One region of the Massilia scottii genome, then DNA from elsewhere that is predicted to be linked to it. Evidence: predicted binding sites of a transcription regulator. Region 1 holds the regulator's gene; each other region holds the start of a gene.
The links. Region 1 encodes sigma-54, which starts transcription at its own class of promoters, with help from an activator protein. Its sites were predicted from a motif close to TGGCANGNAANCTGCTTT; they were not measured.
Positions count from the first base shown of each region.

Region 2: RBA41_RS17490 (choice-of-anchor L family PEP-CTERM protein) is a predicted target of sigma-54. The motif match lies at 3,560-3,577, and genes of this name have one in related genera.
Region 3: RBA41_RS01405 (EDSAP-1 family PEP-CTERM protein) is a predicted target of sigma-54. The motif match lies at 3,122-3,139, and genes of this name have one in related genera.
Region 4: RBA41_RS25795 (ANTAR domain-containing response regulator) is a predicted target of sigma-54. The motif match lies at 2,215-2,232, and genes of this name have one in related genera.

Region 1 covers NZ_JAVCWM010000009.1:159,183-163,680, reverse strand. The annotation lists gene lptC (LPS export ABC transporter periplasmic protein LptC) at 1-160, shown strand, start outside; gene lptA (lipopolysaccharide transport periplasmic protein LptA) at 157-771, shown strand; gene lptB (LPS export ABC transporter ATP-binding protein) at 771-1,526, shown strand; gene RBA41_RS14925 (RNA polymerase factor sigma-54) at 1,529-3,001, shown strand; gene RBA41_RS14920 (hypothetical protein) at 3,024-4,364, opposite strand.
Region 2 covers NZ_JAVCWM010000011.1:194,659-199,156, forward strand. The annotation lists gene RBA41_RS17475 (Mu transposase domain-containing protein) at 1-684, opposite strand, end outside; gene RBA41_RS33605 (helix-turn-helix domain-containing protein) at 593-874, opposite strand; gene rarD (EamA family transporter RarD) at 1,791-2,657, shown strand; gene RBA41_RS17490 (choice-of-anchor L family PEP-CTERM protein) at 2,721-3,494, opposite strand; gene ettA (energy-dependent translational throttle protein EttA) at 3,810-4,498, shown strand, end outside.
Region 3 covers NZ_JAVCWM010000001.1:313,144-317,641, reverse strand. The annotation lists gene prsT (XrtA/PEP-CTERM system TPR-repeat protein PrsT) at 1-391, shown strand, start outside; gene RBA41_RS01415 (FAD-binding oxidoreductase) at 456-2,147, opposite strand; gene RBA41_RS01410 (N-acyl amino acid synthase FeeM domain-containing protein) at 2,134-2,901, opposite strand; gene RBA41_RS01405 (EDSAP-1 family PEP-CTERM protein) at 3,208-4,149, shown strand.
Region 4 covers NZ_JAVCWM010000024.1:31,906-36,403, forward strand. The annotation lists gene RBA41_RS25785 (MFS transporter) at 1-42, opposite strand, end outside; gene RBA41_RS25790 (CmpA/NrtA family ABC transporter substrate-binding protein) at 351-1,496, opposite strand; gene RBA41_RS25795 (ANTAR domain-containing response regulator) at 1,531-2,178, opposite strand; gene RBA41_RS25800 (SixA phosphatase family protein) at 2,348-2,848, shown strand; gene RBA41_RS25805 (AraC family transcriptional regulator) at 3,043-3,975, opposite strand; gene RBA41_RS25810 (universal stress protein) at 4,234-4,498, opposite strand, start outside.

The sequences.
Region 1 (4,498 bases):
CCAGCCGGTCCAGGTCACGCTGGGCACCGCCACCATCACCGGGACCGGCATGGAGGCGAACAACGCGACGCGCGAGCTCAAATTCGCCAGCCGCGGGCAGATCGTGTATCCACCGAAAGCGGCGCGCGCAGCGCCACCCATCACAGGTAAACCACAATGAAAAAATTCTTAGCCTTTGCCCTGTTAGGCCTGGCGGCGGCAACCGCGTCCGCCGAAAAGGCCGATGCCGCCAAAAAGGCGGTGATCGATTACGGGTCACTTGAAACCAACGAAGTAACCCAGGTGACGATATTCACGGGGGACGTGGTCGTCACCAAGGGCACCCTGGTCCTCAAGTCCGACCGCGCCGTCGTCAAGCACTCGCCGGAAGGCGACATGTTTGTGACGCTGACCGCCAGCCCCGGCAAGGTTGCCACATTCCGTCAGAAACGCGACGGTGGCCCCGACCTGTGGGTCGAAGGGCAGGCCCAGCGCATCGAATACGATGAACGCAACGACATGATGAAGCTTTTCTCGGGCGCCAAGATCCGCCAGCTGGAAGGCCAGAAGCCGACCAACGAAATCGAGAGCGAATTCATTTCCTACGACAGCCGCAAGGAAGTTTTCCTGGCGCGTAACGACGCCAGCGGCACCAACAAGCCGGGCCAGGGCCGCGGCACCATGATCATCGCGCCGCGCAAGCCGCGCGCCGCACCGGGCACGCCGCCGGGAGCACCCGCACCGGCACCAGTGCCGGCGCCGGCCACCACGCCTGCCGCGGGAACCCAATGATGGAACCGAAGAATTGCGGAAGCACGCTCATCGTGCGCGGGCTGCAGAAAAGCTACGGCAAGCGCCTGGTCGTGCGCGACGTGTCGCTGCAGGTCGATTGCGGCGAGGTGGTCGGCCTGCTCGGCCCCAACGGCGCCGGCAAGACCACCTCGTTCTACATGATCGTCGGCCTGGTGCCGTCGGACGCGGGCACGATCGATATCAGCGGAGTCGATATTTCGAGCCTGCCGATCCACCGCCGCGCCGCGCTCGGCCTGTCGTACCTGCCGCAGGAAGCGTCGGTGTTCCGCAAGCTGACGGTGGAAGAAAACATCCGCGCCGTGCTGGAACTGCAAAAGGTGGACGGCAAGTCGCTGACCAAAGCCCAGATCAACGAACGCCTGGACACCCTGCTGGCCGACCTGCAAATTGAAAAACTGCGCGAGAACCAGGCCATGTCGCTGTCGGGCGGCGAGCGGCGCCGGGTCGAGATCGCGCGCGCGCTGGCGACCAACCCGCGTTTCGTGCTGCTCGACGAACCGTTCGCCGGGGTCGATCCGATTGCCGTCATCGAGATCCAGCGCATCGTGCGCTTCCTCAAGCAGCGCGGCATCGGGGTCCTGATCACCGACCACAACGTGCGCGAAACGCTCGGCATTTGCGATCGCGCCTACATCATCAACCAGGGTGCGGTGCTCGCCTCCGGTCGACCCGACGACATCATCGCCGATGAATCCGTGCGCCGGGTCTACCTGGGCGAACACTTCCGGATGTAGGCATGAAACAGTCCCTTCAACTACGCACCTCACAGCACCTCGCCCTCACGCCCCAGCTGCAGCAGTCGATCCGGCTGCTGCAGTTGTCGACCCTGGAACTGCACCAGGAACTGGAACAGCTGTTAAGCGACAACCCGCTGCTCGAACGGCTCGACGATCCGCTCGATCATTCGGTGCGCCTGCTGGGCGATGGCGCCATCAGCAGCACCTCGACGCCGACCGAAGCGGCGCCCGAGCCGGGTGCGCAGGATGCGCCGGCGCCGGCCGAAGGCGAGGGCTTCGAAGGCGGCGAGGCGGACAGCCCGGCCAGCAGCGACAACGATGGCGAATGGGGCGACCTCGGTCGCGCCAAGACATCCGACGATGAGGATTCGCGCCCGCAGCTGGAAGCCTCGGCCACCACCTTGCGCGAGCACCTGATGGAGCAGATGCGCGTGACCGTGCTGGAGGCGCGCGACCGCGCGCTGGTCGAACTGATCGTCGACGCCATCGACGACAACGGCTACCTGACCGAAACGCTGGAAGAAATCCACGAGCGCATGCCACCCGAGCTGGATATCGAAATTGAAGAACTGCGCACGGCGCTGGCGCTGCTGCAAAGTTTCGATCCGGTTGGCGTGGGCGCGCGCAACGCGTCCGAGTGCCTGGCGCTGCAGATCCGGCGCATGCCTTGTGTGGCGCTGGTGACGCGGCGCATGGCGCTGACCATCGTCGAGAACCACCTGACCTGGTTCGCGCAGCGTGAATTCAACAAGCTGAAAAAGGCGCTCGACTGCGACGATGAAGACTTGCGCGAGGCGCAGACCGTGATCCGCCAGTGCAATCCGCATCCGGGCGCGGAGTTCGCGTCGGACGTATCGGACTACGTGGTGCCGGACGTGATCGTGCGCAAGGCGAAAAACGGCTGGTCGGTGATGCTCAATAACGATGTCATGCCGCGCCTGCGCGTGAACAGCATGTACGCCGCGCTGCTCAAGCAGGGCAAGGGCGAAGGGCAGATGGGCGCGCAGCTGCAGGAAGCGAAGTGGCTGATCAAGAACATGCGCCAGCGTTTCGATACCATCTTGCGGGTGGCCGAAGCGATCGTCGAACGCCAGCGCAATTTCTTCTCGCACGGTGCGGTGGCGATGCGCCCGCTCGTGCTGCGTGAAATCGCCGACACGCTCGGCCTGCACGAAAGTACGATCTCGCGCGTGACCACGCAAAAGTACATGATGACGCCGCACGGCATGTTCGAGCTCAAATATTTTTTCGGCAGCCACGTGGCCACCGAAGCGGGCGGCGAAGCGTCATCGACGGCGATCCGCGCGCTGATCGTGCAGCTCACCAGCGCCGAAGATCCCAAGAGCCCTCTGTCGGACAGCAAGATCGCCGACATGCTGGGCGAGCAGGGCATGGTGATCGCGCGCCGCACGGTCGCCAAGTACCGCGAAGCGCTCAAGATTCCGCCGGTCGCCCTGCGCAAGTGCCTCTAGCCTGCTCAGAGCTGCGCGGCGCCTAGAAAAATTCCGGGTGCTCGCGCAGCAGCAGCTGCTCGTACTGGTTCACCGCCTTGAACGTTCCCAGGCCGGGTGCCATGCGCCGGCCCGCATCCCAGCTGCGCCAGGCGCGCGCCATGTCGTAGCTCAGGAACAGCGCATCACCCATATCCTTGTAGGCCCCGGCCAGCGCTGGATTGGCGCGCAACACGCTGGCGTACAGCGGTAGCGCGCCGCGCACGTCGCCCAGCTTGGCGCGCCAATTTGCTTCAAACAGCGCCAGCATGTGCTGCTTGTGTGTGGTGAGCTTGCGCAGTTCCTGCAGCTTGGCGAGCGCCGCCTCCATCTCCGCCTTCCCCTTGGGCCGTATCGCCGCCGCGAACGCGCGCACTTGCGGGTCGGCGTTGAGCAGCACCTTCTGCTCCGGAGTCGGCATTTTCATCTGTTCGCCGCTGACAAAGGCCAATTCGGACATGCCGAGCATGGCGTCGAATGCACGCTTGTCGGCGAACGCTTGCGCGATCTCGGTCTCGAAGGCTTGCCTGGTTGCCGCCGTTGGCGGGGCCGCATTCGCCTGCGCCTTGTCGAGCAGCTGATCGAGTTCGTCGGCCGCTGCCGTGCGTGGCTTGTACGGCTTGAGGTCGTAGCTGGCGGGGGCGCTTTGCCTGAGCGCGCTGACCGTGTAAGTGCGCGTCTGGCTGTGGCCGACCTGCTTGTGGTGCATCACAAAGCCGGCCGGCACGCGCTTCTCGCTGGCCAGGCGCGCCAGCACCAGCGGATGGCCGCCGAAACGGTAGCGCATCATGCGCTCGAACTTGGCCGCGTCGCCGGCGCCGATGCTGGTGCCGCCGGCCGGGATGCGCGCCAGCGGATGGCCGTCGACCGCCAGCACGGTGGCGCCGGCTTCGGTCGAGTCGGACAGCTTGCGCGCCGCCGACGCGACCGACAGCTCATGTTCGTCGAAGACCGGGTCGAACGCCGGCACGTCGACCTTGGCCACGCTCAGCGCCCGGTTCAGCACCGACCGGTTCTTCAGTTCCTGGACGCGAAAGCCCGCTTCGTCGAACAGCGAGTAATCGACATAGCGCCGAGTGGCCAGGTCGATCTGGTAGCGGCGCCGGGACGCCAGGTCGTAGATCGTCGATTCGCTCGCGCTGCTCACCGACAGATAGTGTTCGCCCAGGACCACCTTGTACTGCTCGATCTTGTCCGGCGGCGGGTTGTTGCCGTGCGACGCCACCGCGTATTTGGTGGCTACGCTCAGGTCGAAACTGAGGGCGGCAAAGGCCGGCGCGGCGTTGCACAGGGCGCCGGCCAGGGCCAGGCGCAGCAGGGAGGTAAAGGCGGATCGCTTGAACATATCGGTCGTCGGGAAGGGGCGGGGAAGCGATTGTAGGTGAAGACCGTTGTCTTATATATATCAGTCTACACACCTGCTACTTTCCGATCCTGCCGGTATTACGAGGATATACCGCAGAGAATATACCGGCTATT
Region 2 (4,498 bases), on a different contig from region 1:
GCTGGCACGCACGGTCAGCGTGCGCCGCACACGCGTGTGGGGGATGGAGTAGTCGTTCAGGTCGACGCGCACATAGGGCGTCTTGCCGGCCTTCACCGCGACCACCTCCTCGGTCGCATACGGGGTTGCCGGCAAACGCAACAGGCGGGGCTGCTCGCTTGCCAGGGCGTCGCGCACGCGCATGCCGGTGTCCTCCGGCCAAGGGCGGTTCGCCGCCTGCGCGTGACACCAGTGCGCCGCTTGCGCATTGAGGTCGGCCAGGTCGCTGAAGGCGCGCGCTGCAAAGAAGGCGTCGCGCACATACCGAATGGCCCGCTCGACGCGGCCCTTCTCCTTGCCACGTGCTACCGCCACCGGGCGCGGCTCGAACCGGTAGTGCGCGGCGAGAGCCAGCAAGGCCGGATGGAAGCGGATCGCATCGCCCTGGCGTTCCAGCACCGCGCTCTTCAGATTGTCGTACAAGAGTACGCGCGGCAGCGCATCCCAGGTCTCGCATGCGCCCACGTGGCCACGCAGGAAGTTTTCCATGCGGGCGTCGAGAAGAAGCGCAGGTAGATCGCGCGCGAGTACGACAGCACCATCACGAAGGCCATCAGCGGCCGGCGCACCCTGGTAGCCGCGTTCGCGCACCATCGCGTGCAGGCGGCTGGCCGTCAGCGTCGGAATCTTCTCCAGCGTCTGCAAGATGAACGGCAGGTAGGGGGTCGACCATCGATCGGCGCACCGGCCCGAGTCGCGGCAAGCCGGACTGCGCCAGCACCCGCCGCACGGTATCGCGATGAACATGCAGTTGGCGCGCGATGGTCCCGCAGCGCCATTTTTCAACGTGGTACAGGCGCACGATGTGCGCTTCCAACTCGCTCGCGACCGTCATGAGCAGAACCTCCGCAGTCGAACCGATACACAGGACGGGAACCGCGACGGCGCAACGGGCCGGTGCGCACAAATGGCGGCAGCGGCCGGGCACAGCAATGGCACAGCGGCATGCCGGTGCCGGTTGGCGCACTGGCAACTACGAGGGCCGCTGCGACATCCGTCGAGTCCTGCCTCAGTACAACATCGGTGGCAAGCGCGAGTGAACCCTGATGCGTCACTTTTTCGCGGCGCTCACGGTGGCTGCGCGAACGCGCCGCATGGGCAAAGCGCCCTTGGCGGGATTTCTGCTAGCGCCGTCCGGCCTCGCGCACCTTGGCGCGGCGTACCTCCTGGGCGCAACAACGGCAGTAGCGCTGGCCACGATCGCAACGGCGGCAAATGAGTACCTGCTCCCTGCAGCAGGCGCACAAGAACAATCGGCCTGTCGATTCCATCGGCGCTCCCGGCGAGACACCGAAGGCTCTCGACAGCGCACGTAAGCCATGGAATACTAGGCATTCATGCGTTGTGCCGGACACCTATCCGGGGCGAGGCTGGGGGCGCGGCACTGGTTCGACTCGCGAGGTCAAATGAAGCCGGTGTCGCGTCCGTTTCTTCGGTAATATGCCTTTTTAGCGGATCGACATTCGGCTCTGTACGATGTTGCGGTGCGGTGCGCCCCTTCAATCGCCCTCCGGGCTCCTTCCGGCGCCCACCGCACCGCCTTTCCCAGTACAAATTCCAGCGAGAACGACGAACCATAAAACCGTGGTTAAATTACACGATCAGCCGACGCCGCCAAATTGAAGCGGTTTCTGACCGGCGTTCACAGTCATGCGGGTTTGCGAGTGATAAATTGCCACTGTTCACCGATAAATCCCGAAGGTATTCGTGGCTTTTTCAACAGCCTGCTAATGAATCTCTGATTGTCACTCATGCGTACCGGCATCCTGTCCGCCGCCCTGGCCTTCCTGTGCTGGGGTCTGTTTCCCTTGTATTTCCATGCCCTCAAGGAAGTGCCGCCGGCCCAGATCATGGGTCACCGCGTGCTCTGGTCGCTCCTGTTCCTGGTGATCGTGCTGACCATCCGCCAGCAGTGGAAATGGCTGGGGGCGCTCAGGCAGCAGCCGCGCGTGGTGGCCAGTTTCGCCCTGAGCGCGCTGCTGCTCAGCTTCAACTGGCTGCTCTACATCTGGGCCGTCAACAGCGGCCATGTGATCGAAGCGAGCCTGGGCTACTTCATCAATCCCCTGTTTAACGTGATGCTGGGCTACCTGGTGCTCAAGGAAAGGCTGCGCATCGCCCAGTGGGCGGCGATCGCGCTGGCCACCTGCGGCGTGCTGTGGCTGACCTGGCAGGCCGGGCGCATGCCCTGGATCGCCCTGCTGCTGGCGGCGTCCTTCGGCGGTTACGGCTTGCTGCGCAAGACCGCGTCGCTGGGCGCGCTGGAAGGCTTGTCGTTTGAAACCATGCTGCTGTTCCCGTTCGCGCTGGGCTTCGTGATCTGGCTGACCATGACGGGCGATAACGCCTTTCTGAACAGCCCGTCGAACGGCACGCGCTGGCTGCTGATCGCGTCCGGGCCGATCACGGCCATTCCGCTGCTGCTGTTTGCCAGCGGGGCGCGCAAGATTCCGCTGTCGGTGCTGGGATTGCTGCAATACATCGGGCCGACCATCCAGCTCAGCCTGGGCATCTTCCTGTTCCACGAAGCCTTTACCCAGGAGCGCATGATCGGCTTTGCGATCATCTGGAGCGCGCTGGCCCTGTATGCGGCGGAGGGACTGCTCAAGCGCAGATAAGCAGGCGGCGGCAGGACGAAAAAATAGCGGCCCAGGCCGCTATTTTTCATTCCAGCGACGCGCTTACGCCGCTTTTTTGCGCTTGGCGACGGCCAGACCGGCCAGGCCCAGACCCAGCAGGGCCAGGCTGCCTGGTTCAGGCACGCCGACCGGGTCGGCGGCGAAGGTGCCGCCCTGGATGAAGACGCCCGAATCGAGGTTCGCATCGCCGCGGTCCTGGATCAGGAATTCAAAGGTGTTCACGCCAACCAGGCCGAAGGCTTTGGCGGTCATGACCGTGGTCAGGCCATCGTAGCCGGTGTCGACGGTCTGATTGGCATTGTCGCGGTAGTAACCGGCATTGATATTGTTGTTCACGTTATTGATCGACACGACGCCGTTCGCGCCAGGAACCAGGGCGATGTTCACGCCGTTGAGCTTGAGTTCGAACAGGTCGTTGTACTCGGTGCCGACGAATTCATTGTATTCCTCGGACGCGAAGACATAGTTGAAGAACACATTGCCGGTGGTGCTGGTGAAATTGAATTTCAGCGAGGTGGTGGTGCCGTCGCCGGAGCAGCTGCCGCCGTTGTTGCCGCCGACCGCGCAAGCGGTGCGGCCGGTGGTCAGCAGGACGCCCTGGCCGAAACCGATGTTGCCGCCGTCGGTGAAGGTGCCGCTGGCGGCCGAGGTGGCGCTGGCCAGGGTGGCGTTGGTGATGCTCACGCCGGTGCCGCCCAGGGCGTTGGCCAGGGTGCTTGCGTTGGTGGTATTGGTGACGACCAGTGCGTGTGCCGAGCTGGTGGCCAGAAGAAGAGCTGCGGCCGACATCACGCTGCGGATCAAGTTAAATTTCATTGTTTGTTCTTTTCAGGTAAGAGTTGGAATTCTGTTTTATCTGAGCGCGGTGCCCGATGAAAAATTAAGCAATTTCCATACCTGAAATAAAAGATGCGCCAAATCAATGACTTGAAGAAACATTGCGCCATACCATGTTTGCAAGTGTAAAAAAATCCGACACCTGGAAGCAAGAATACTTGCACCATGCATAAATTGGGTAGCGCTCGCGGCCCCCGCTTGCGGCGCACGCCAGCGGGGCGGCACAGGAAAGGACCAATCCGGAGGCGACTTATTGTATCCTGTTGACCTTCCGTCCCCATTTCAAGAAACTCAATGGCCAATTACGTCTATACCATGAATCGCGTGGGCAAAATCGTCCCGCCCAAACGCCAGATCCTCAAGGATATTTCCTTGTCGTTCTTCCCCGGCGCCAAGATCGGCGTGCTGGGCCTGAACGGCTCCGGCAAGTCGACCTTGCTGAAAATCATGGCGGGCATCGATACCGACATCCAGGGCGAAGCCGTGCCGATGCCGGGCCTGAACATCGGCTACCTGCCGCAGGAACCTGTGCTCGATCCCGAGCAGACGGTGCGCCAGGTGGTCGAATCGGGCCTGGGCGAAGTGTTCGAGGCGCAAGCCAAGCTGGAAGCGGTGTACGCGGCCTACGCCGACGAAGACGCCGACTTCGACGCGCTGGCGACCGAACAGGCGCGCCTGGAAGCGATCATCTCGACCTCCGACGGCGGCAACCTGAACCTGCAGCTGGAAATGGCCGCCGACGCGCTGCGCCTGCCGCCGTGGGACGCCAAGATCGGCATCCTGTCCGGTGGCGAAAAGCGCCGCGTGGCGCTGTGCCGCCTGCTGCTGTCGAAACCCGACATGCTGCTGCTCGACGAACCAACCAATCACCTCGATGCCGAATCGGTCGACTGGCTCGAACAATTCCTGCTGCGCTTTCCGGGCACCGTGGTCGGCATCACCCACGATCGCTACTTCCTCGACAACGCCGCCGAATGGATTCT
Region 3 (4,498 bases), on a different contig from region 1:
TGCCATCGGCCATCTGGAAGCCGTGCTCAAGGTCGAGCCGGACAATGTCATCGCGCTCAACGACCTCGCCTGGGCTTGCCAGCAGAACGGCGACAGCCGCGCGCAAGCCTTCGCCGAACGGGCTCACGCGCTGGCGCCGGGAAACCCTGCCGTGCTCGACACCCTGGGCTGGATCTACACCGAACGCGGCGATCTGGCGCGCGCCTTGCCCCTGTTGCGGAAGGCCAGCGCGCTGGCGCCCGCAGCCGGGAATATCCACTTCCACTTCAGCACGGCACTGGCGCGCTCGGGCGACAAACGGGCAGCGCGGCGCGAACTGGAGCGCTTGCTGGCGCAACCGCAGCGTTCAGCGCATCACGAACAGGCAGCCGCGCTGTTGCGCACGCTGTAGTCACGGGCCGTGCGCAGCCGGGCATGCCGGTGGAGCGGCCTCACAAGGACGGCAAGCTATCCGTTCAGCCCGCGCCACCCGCCACCAGCCCTTTCGCGCGGCCCGGCTCGTAGCGTCCGGGGGCGATCAGCCCTTCCGGGTCAAGCGCTGCCTTGATCCGGGCCACCGTGTTCCAGTACACATCGCCGCCCGGATCGAGCGCAGCCATCGACTGGTTGCCGACGCGATAAGGGATGTAGCCTGCCTCCATCACGCTGTCGAACACTGCCTGGTAACACTCCCTCGCGCGCGCCACCTCGGCCGCATCCTCCTTGTCGTAGGCAATCGTTAATACCGCGCCCAGCGCGCGTTCGTTAATCATGCTGAACGTGACGAACAAATCAAACCCGTGCGCGGCGAACAGCGGCTCGACCAGCGCGTGCAAGTCCAGCACATCCTTCCCGCGCATCGGCAGCACCGGCGAAATCCAGAGCATGCCGCAGTTATCGCGTGCCGGATCGGCCTTGTGCGGAAAGCCGGCCGGCAGCGCCTCGCGCCGGCGCCAGTAAGCGCCGGCGAGGAAGCGCCCATTCGGTTTGCCGCGATTCATGGCAAACAGCGCCTCGCCCAGGCCGACCTGCGCGCGCAAGCGCAAGCCCGCCCGCGTCGATCCGAGTACCCTCGCCATGGCAGCGCCCCAGCGCAGTTTGCGCTCGCTCAAGAATGCCGTGCGCGCGCGCGTGCCGCGCAAGGCCGCCTTGATTGCCGCGCGGGCAGCAGCCACCTGCGCGGCACTTCCGTACAGCGCCCCCGACACCGTCCATGCGCCCACCGCCGCCGCCTCGCGCAAGTTGCCACGCACCGCCGGCGGCAGGCAGGACCGGTCCGGCGCCAGCGATCGGGGAAACACGCGCCCGCCCGAAATCACGCGCAAGTCATTGCCAATATGAACAATGCTGCGCAGGGTGCCGTTCATGCGCAGGGGGCGCAGTGCATCGACCACAGGACCGATATCTTCATGGTCGGACATCGTGCACAGAAAATGGTTCACGCAGGCGGCGGCGGGCTGCAGCCAGATGCCGATGCGCGTGACGATGCCGAAATTGGACTGCGTGAACATCCCGTCCAGAAACGGCCCTACACCGTAAGGAAACAGATGGGTCGCGCGCGCCTGCCGATAGTGGCCGAAGCCGGTCGCCAGTACCTCGCCGCTGGCCAGCACGATCTGCATGCCGGACACGTGCTGCAGCCGGTTGCCGTACGGCGAGTGACCGAAGCCGCGTTCCAGGATATTGCCCATGAAGCTGGTGTCGGGGCCGGCACCGGTGCAATCGATCCACCAGTTCAGCTTTTCGCCGTGCAAATAATCCGACAACTGTTGCTGGGTCACGCCCGGTTCGATCACCGCGTAGCCGAGTTCGGCGTCAACGTCGACGATGCGGTTCATCCTGCCCAGGTCGACGATGAGCTGGGCGTCGCCCACCGCGCAGGCGTCGCCGTAGCCCCAGTTGCGCCCGGTGCTGAGCGGATACAGCGGCAGGGCGCGCTCCCCGGCCAGGCGCACCAGCGCCACCACCTCGGCCTGCGAACCCGGGCGCACCACCGCCAGCGGCAGGGTGCTGCGCGCGGCCGTGCTGCAGGTGTAGCGCCGCAGCGCGGCCGGGTCGTCGACGGCGTGCTCGGCGCCGACGATGAGGCGCAGCGCCGTCAGCACGCCGCGCTTCCAGCCGGCATCGGGATGCTCTTGTCGGAATTTTTGTTCCTCAATAATACGCATCGCGGCCTCCGTTGGCCTGATACCCGCCGTTCAGGCGCGCGGTAATGCCCGGCTCGTCATGCTGGGGAAAGAAGTACGGATAGAAGGAGCGCTCCTCGCCATGCTGCTCCATCAGGCCGCCCCATTTGCGGATCTGCTCGCCCATCTCCGCCAGCGGCAGGCGCAGCAGCACGGCGGGCGCGCCGACCCGGTGGCACGGGCGCTCGCTGCCGAAGTCGCTAAAGCCCAGCATGCGTTTGTAGAACATCACGTGGCGCGGATTGACCTCGATCACGTAATCGGTGAATCCGTGCAGCTTGTGCGAGTACAGATAAGAGATATGGATCAGCGAAGCGAACACGCGCTTGGTCACGCCCTTGTCGATCGCCAGGCGCGACGGTTCGCACAGGCGCCGTCCCTGGCTGCGCAGCAGGTCGAGCTTGTCGCGAAAATTGTCATCGGCCGGCAGCCGGAATTCGCTGTCCAGGCACAGGCTCATTGTGCCGACCAGCACCCCGCCCGTCTCGGCGTACAGGGTGACCTTGTGCGGGTCGTGATGCAGGCTGGGCTCGAAGGCATAGCCGCGCCAGCCGTACATCTTGCGGATCAGCAGGCTGGCGGCTTCGCGCCGTCCCGCCGAGTTGGCCAGGCGGATGTGAAATTCCTGCATCGCCTGGCCCGGATCGGGCTCGGTCGCCGTGGCGACGCCCCCGTCCGGCTCGCGTAAGCCCGCCGGCATCTCGAACGTTGCAATCGGTAGCTCGTCTTGAAACATGGCTCTCTTTCCTTCCACGTGATCGTGCGTGCCGCCTGCCGGCCCGCGCGCAAAGTTGTGTAAGTCAGACAGGGCCATCCGTACGGAAGTTCACGCAGTCCCGCGCGCCATTGTTCTGCGACAAACGCGCGCCGTCGGGAATTTTGGCATGCCCGCCCGGAACCGGCGCAACTGCAGAGTCGGAATTCGCAAGTCGTTGATTTGATGCGAAAAAGCGAGCTGGCACGCTTGCTGCATACAGGGTAGGCACGGCGGCGCCGCAAGCTGTCGACGCTTCCCCACTTCATCCCCACCGGAGAGTTCACTATGAAACTAGTCCCGACATCACTGTTGAAAAACGCGGCGATTGCCGGCCTTTGCCTGGCCGCCATGAACGGTGCGCGCGCCGACGCATTTGCCCAGGCCGTCCTCGTTGTCGACAATTTCCGCCTGCTCCATTCCAGCGGTGCTGCCTTCAAGTCGACGGATTTCACCATGCTCGACGGCACCAATTCGGCCCATGCCACCGCCTCCCTCAACGGCATGATCTCGGCCGCGCAACCGCAAAACCGCGGCATCCTCAGCGGCACCGCGCCCGACGTCGCCCATCAGTTCGTCGGACTGCCCAATCCGCCCCGCGCCGAAAACAACTTCACGGCCTTTTCCGGCCCGCCGCCAGTGCCGGGCACCTTCGGCTACGCCGACCAGAACATGACCGGCAGCGCCATGACCATCGGTACGACAGAAGCCGGGGTGCGCGCCGAAACGCGCGCCGACGCCTCGCTTGCCACCGATGGCGAGGCCGCCGGCGACTCCGACGTGGGCACCTCGACCTCGTTCAACTTCACCCTCGGCGTGGGCGAGACCATGACCATCGCCTTCGACGGCACGCCTTTCACCCAGGCCTATGCCAGCACCGGCGCCGGCATGCAGACCAATGCCATCGCGCGCCTGTCGTGGAGCATGAACATCATGAACATGAGTACCGGGCAGGTCGTGTTCGCCTATCAGCCGGGCGAACTGAACAGCTTCGGCAATGTCAGCCGCACCGACAGCTTCCCCGGCATGTCGACCTATAACCCGGGCAAGATGAGCTTCTCGGCGGTCACGCCCTGGCTCAACCAGTTCGATACGTACCAGCTGACGATCAACCAGACCACCCTGGCCAATGCGCTGCAGGATACGGTGGCGGTGCCCGAACCGGGCAGCCTGGCGATTTTCGGCCTCGGCCTGCTGGGCATGTCGCTGCTGGCACGGCGCCGCAAGTAAGCCGCCGCAATTAAGCCGCCGCAATTAAGCCGAACGCGATGCAAACAAGAAGAAGATGGCTTGGTCGTCCGAAGCCATCGCAGGGTCTGCAACCGCTGCTGCGCCGTCTGCGCCGGCCGGGGATGCGGGCGCCGGATGCCCGGCGGGGACCCTGATGCACGGCTCTTTGGCAGCCTGCATTTTTCCGGTCAGGAGCGCTCCTGGCCGGGCTGTTTTTTTTGCACGAGGGCGGCGCGGACATCCGCTTTTGCTGCCCTTGACGCGAATCAACGCGGCCGTGATCAGCAGAATCTTACTGTTTCCTCAGACATATAATCGAACGCGTAGTGAAGCTGGCAGGTGCCCTTCC
Region 4 (4,498 bases), on a different contig from region 1:
GCTGATACTGAAAAGTTCGATGGTGTTTGCTTTGGTGGCCATTGTTTATCCCGTTAAAAACAAAAAGGCGTCCGGCCAGACCCGGTTGTCAAAACCAGGCTGGACGGACGCCGTTGTCCTGCCGATCCGTCGTTAGATCAGCGCAAGTTGTTCAGGGGATCGCCATTGATCCGATAGGTACTGTTTAGCAAACGCCGTGCCAGGGTGGGTGCGGGGCGGGATGGGAGGGCTGAGGCGGGAAAAAGAGGCGAACGCTACATTGCGGTGCACAAATGCCCGAAAATGATGCGTGGGAGCGTGCGGCGCCTTGCTCCTGCTTTGTCGTTACGCCGGGGCGGGGAAAATAGGCCCTACCCCAGCTCAATCGAAAACGACTGCGCATACCCCCGCGGATCGCTGCCATCCCACGCCACGCCGTCAATCAGCGTGGAACTGCGCATCGGCGACGATGGCACCGAAGTGCCGGTCATCTCCGCCGCGCCGCGGTACAAATCGATCCGGTTGACCGCCTGCGCCTGCCCCAGATAATCGGGCTCGTCCCTGAGCAAGCCCCAGCGCCGCTGCTGCGTCATGAACCACATCCCATCGGACAGATACGGGAAATTGACCTCGCCGTCGCCATGAAAACTCAGCGCCTTTTCATCGGTCCACTGGCTGCCCGTACCGTTGTCATACCGCCCCACCAGGCGCGCCGCGATGGCTTCCCGGCCCGTATTCAGATACGCCGACCCGGCCAGCACCGTCGCCGTGTGCTGCTTGTTGGCCGTTGACGCCTCGATCCAGCGGCTGGCGTCGAGCACCGCCGCAATCATCGCGCGGCAAGTGCCCGGATCGCTCGCGGCAAACGCCGCCGTCGTTCCCAGCACCTTGCCCGGATGATCGGGCCAGATCTGCTGGCTGGTTACCGCCGTCACCCCCACGCCGTCATCGATGGCGCGCTGTCCCCACGGCTCGCCGGCGCAGAAACCATCGATCATCCCGGCGCGCAGGCTGCCCACCATCTGGGCCGGCGGCACCGTCAGCGCGCGCGCGTGGCGCAGCGGGTCGATCCCGTGCGCCGCCAGCCAGTAATACAGCAGCATTGCGTGATTGCCGGTCGGGAAAGTGTGGGCGAAGGCATAGCCGCGCGGCGCCTCCCGCATGTGCCGCGCCAGGCTCGGTCCATCCACCGCGCCCTGCTCCGCCAGCGCGCGCGACAAGGTCACGGCCTGGCCGTTACGGCTCAGGTTCATCAGCACGGCCATCGCCTGCTGCTGGCAGCCGATGCCCAACTGCACCCCGTACATCAGCCCGTACAGCACGTGGGCGGCGTCGAGCGCGCCCGAGCCCAGCTTGTCGCGCACGTTCGCCCACGAGGTTTCGCGGCTGAGCACGATCCTGATGCCATATTGGCGGTCGAAACCGCATTCGGCCGCCATCACCAGCGAGGCGCAGTCGGTCAGCGGCATGAAGCCGATCCTGACCGTGCGCAATTGCTTCACATTTATCTCTGCCATACAACTCCTTGCTTTCCTGTCGCTACGCGGCGACTCAACCGAGCAGATCCTCGACATCGAGGATGCGCTGGGCAATCTCCGCCAGCTTCAAATTCTTGTTCATCGCCATGCTGCGCAGTTTCTGATACGCCTGGTCTTCGGTCAGCCGGTGATGGGTCATCAGGATGCCCTTGGCGCGGTCGATTACCTTGCGTTCGGCCAGCTTGTGGCGCGTCTCGCTCAGCTCGGCCAGCAGCTTCTGCTCCTGGCGAAAGCGCGCCAGCGCCACGTTCAGCACCGGTTTGATGCGCTCGGACTGCAGGCCGGCCACGATGTAGGCCGACACGCCCGCGGCCATGGCCGCGTCCATGCTGCTGGTGGTGTCGTCCTCGGTGAACAGCACAATCGGGCGGCGCTCGTCGCGGGTGGCGATGACGATGTGTTCGAGCACGTCGCGCGCATCCGATTCGGCATCGATGATGATCATGTCGGGTTGAAGTTGAGCGATCCTTTCGGGTAAATAGATATCGGCGGGTAGCGAAGCGACGATGTCGTAGCCCGATTCGAGCAGGCCGATGCGCAGCGCGTTGCCGCGCATGACCTGGACGGCCAGGGCGGCATCGTGCTCGCCGCCTTCCGGTACGATCGTATTGACGACGACGATGCGCAGCTTGCGTGGGGGGTGCGCGGGGGTTTTGGACATGTTGTTGGTTGAGAGTGAGGCCATATCCTTACAAGACAAGCAAGATATGCGCCAACACGAGATGCCGCGCCAGGGCCACCTTGAACGGGATGGACGAGCGGGAACAGTTGCGCTTTCTCGCCAGGCTGGGATACATTGCTGTTTTTATACCTGAAAGTCGACCATGCGCATGCGCTCTTCCCTCCTTGGCGGCCTGTTCCTGACCGCCGCCCTGCTGGCGCCCGGCCTGGCTGTGGCCGACCCGACCATCATCTATCTGGTGCGGCATGGCGAAAAGGCAGCGGTCGAGAAAGATCCGGAGCTGACCGCCCAGGGCAAGGCGCGCGCACGCAATATCGCCGCCACCCTCAAGTCGACCGGCATCGCGCATATTTACAGCAGCACGGCGCAGCGTACGCGCCAGACCGCCCAGCCGCTCGCCACCGACTTGGGATTACAGGTGCAGGTGTATGACCCCGCGCAGAGCGCCAAATTGGTCGCGCAGGTCAAGGCGGCGGGCGGTACGGCCTTGGTGGTGGGCCATTCGAATACCGTGCCCGAACTGGTGCGCTTGTTCGGCGGCAAATCGGGGAGCGATATCGGGGATGATGAATTCGACCGGCTGTATCAGCTCATCGTCGACAAGGATGGCAGCGTGACGACGGTGTTGCTGCATTCCGTGGCGCCCTGAGGGATGGAACCGCGCTGCCGTTAGCGGATGCGAGCATGACCGCGCGTTCCGGGTGGCGCTTCCAGCGTCGCGTGGCGGCGACAGCCAGCGAGATGCGCCTTGCACCGGGACCGGCGCCACCAACCCGCTTATTTTCCGGCACGCGAGCAGTCTGAGCGCTTGAGCGGGATTGCCAGCTTCTTCTGCCGTTCCGGTTAATGCGCGCTAACGTAGCCGGGCGGCTCGCTCGGCGCCTGGCTCAGGAGCGTCTTCATCATCGCCGCCTCCTGCACCGGACTGCGGCCGAAAAAGCGCTTGAATTCGCGGCTGAACTGCGAACTGCTTTCGTAGCCGACCCGGTTCGAGGCGGACGAGGCACTCATCCCCTCCTGCACCATCAACAGCCTTGCCTTGTGCAGGCGCGTGCTCTTGAGATACTGGATCGGCGAGGTGTGTGTCACCGCCTTGAAGTTGGCGTGGAAGGCCGCCACGCTCATGCCGGCCTCGTGCGCCAGCGTAGGCACGTCCAGCTCGCCGCTGAAACCCGCATGGATGCGGCGCAGCGCCTTGCCGATCTTGCCGAACTGGCTGTGCTGGGTCAAGGCCGCACGCACGGCGCCGCCCTGCTCGCCGGTCAGGACCCGATACAGAAGTTCGCGCAGGATGCCCGGCCCCAGTACGCGCGCTTCCACCGGGCACAACAGCACTTCGAGCAGGCGCAGCACGGCGTCACCCATGGCGTCGTCCATGGCGGTCGAGCACATGCTCACCGGCGTGCTGTGGGCTGACGGCGCGGAACCGAGCGCCAGCGCGAGCTCGGCAGCGACCGCGAGGTCGATATGCATCTTGAGCGCCAGCAGCGGCTCGGCTTCGCTGGCGTCGGTCTCGCTCTCGAAAGGCAATGGCACCGACAGCACCAGAAACTGCTGGGCATCGTAAATGAAGCTTTGCTCGCCCAGATACCCCCGCTTGCGGCCCTGGCAGACGATCACGATGCATGGCTCGTACAGCACCGGTACGCGCGCCACGGCCCGGTTCGCGCGCATGAAGCGCACATCGTCGAGCGCGGACGCGGTGTAACCCTCGGATGGCGCCAGCCTGCCCAGCAAGGCGATCATGCGGTCTTGTCTGCTCGGCGGCGTTGGCATCGGCTCCTCTGTGGCGGGTTTGTCAGCCGTCAGTGTAAGCCGCGAAACGCCTGCGCGCCAAGATCGAATCCTCGCGCAGGCTTGCCTGATTCTCTTGCGACGCCGCCAGTGCGCATGCCAATGCAGCAAGTTGGCCCACGCCAGCGGCAGCACGGATGCGGCCCTCGCCCGCGCCTCGGCAGTTCTTCACCCCCTGCCTCACCGCCAGCGCTATTGGCGGGATCGGGACGGCGTGGTCCGGCTTCCTGCCGCCCGCGTCTAGTGGGCCATCCACAGCGGCAATGTCGATGACCGGAGCAAGGTCCTGGTTGCGCCGCCAAGCAAGACTTCGCGAAAGCGCGAGCGGCCGTAAGCGCCCATTACAATCAGGTCGGCGCCCGTCTCGCCCGCCACCGCCAGGAGCGCCCGCCCCGGGTCCACGTGACTGTCGACGTCACGCACCTTGACCCGGATGGCGTGCCGCGCCAGATAAGCGGCAAGGTCGGCGCCCGGCATCGCGCCGTGCACGTCGCCCTGCGCCCGC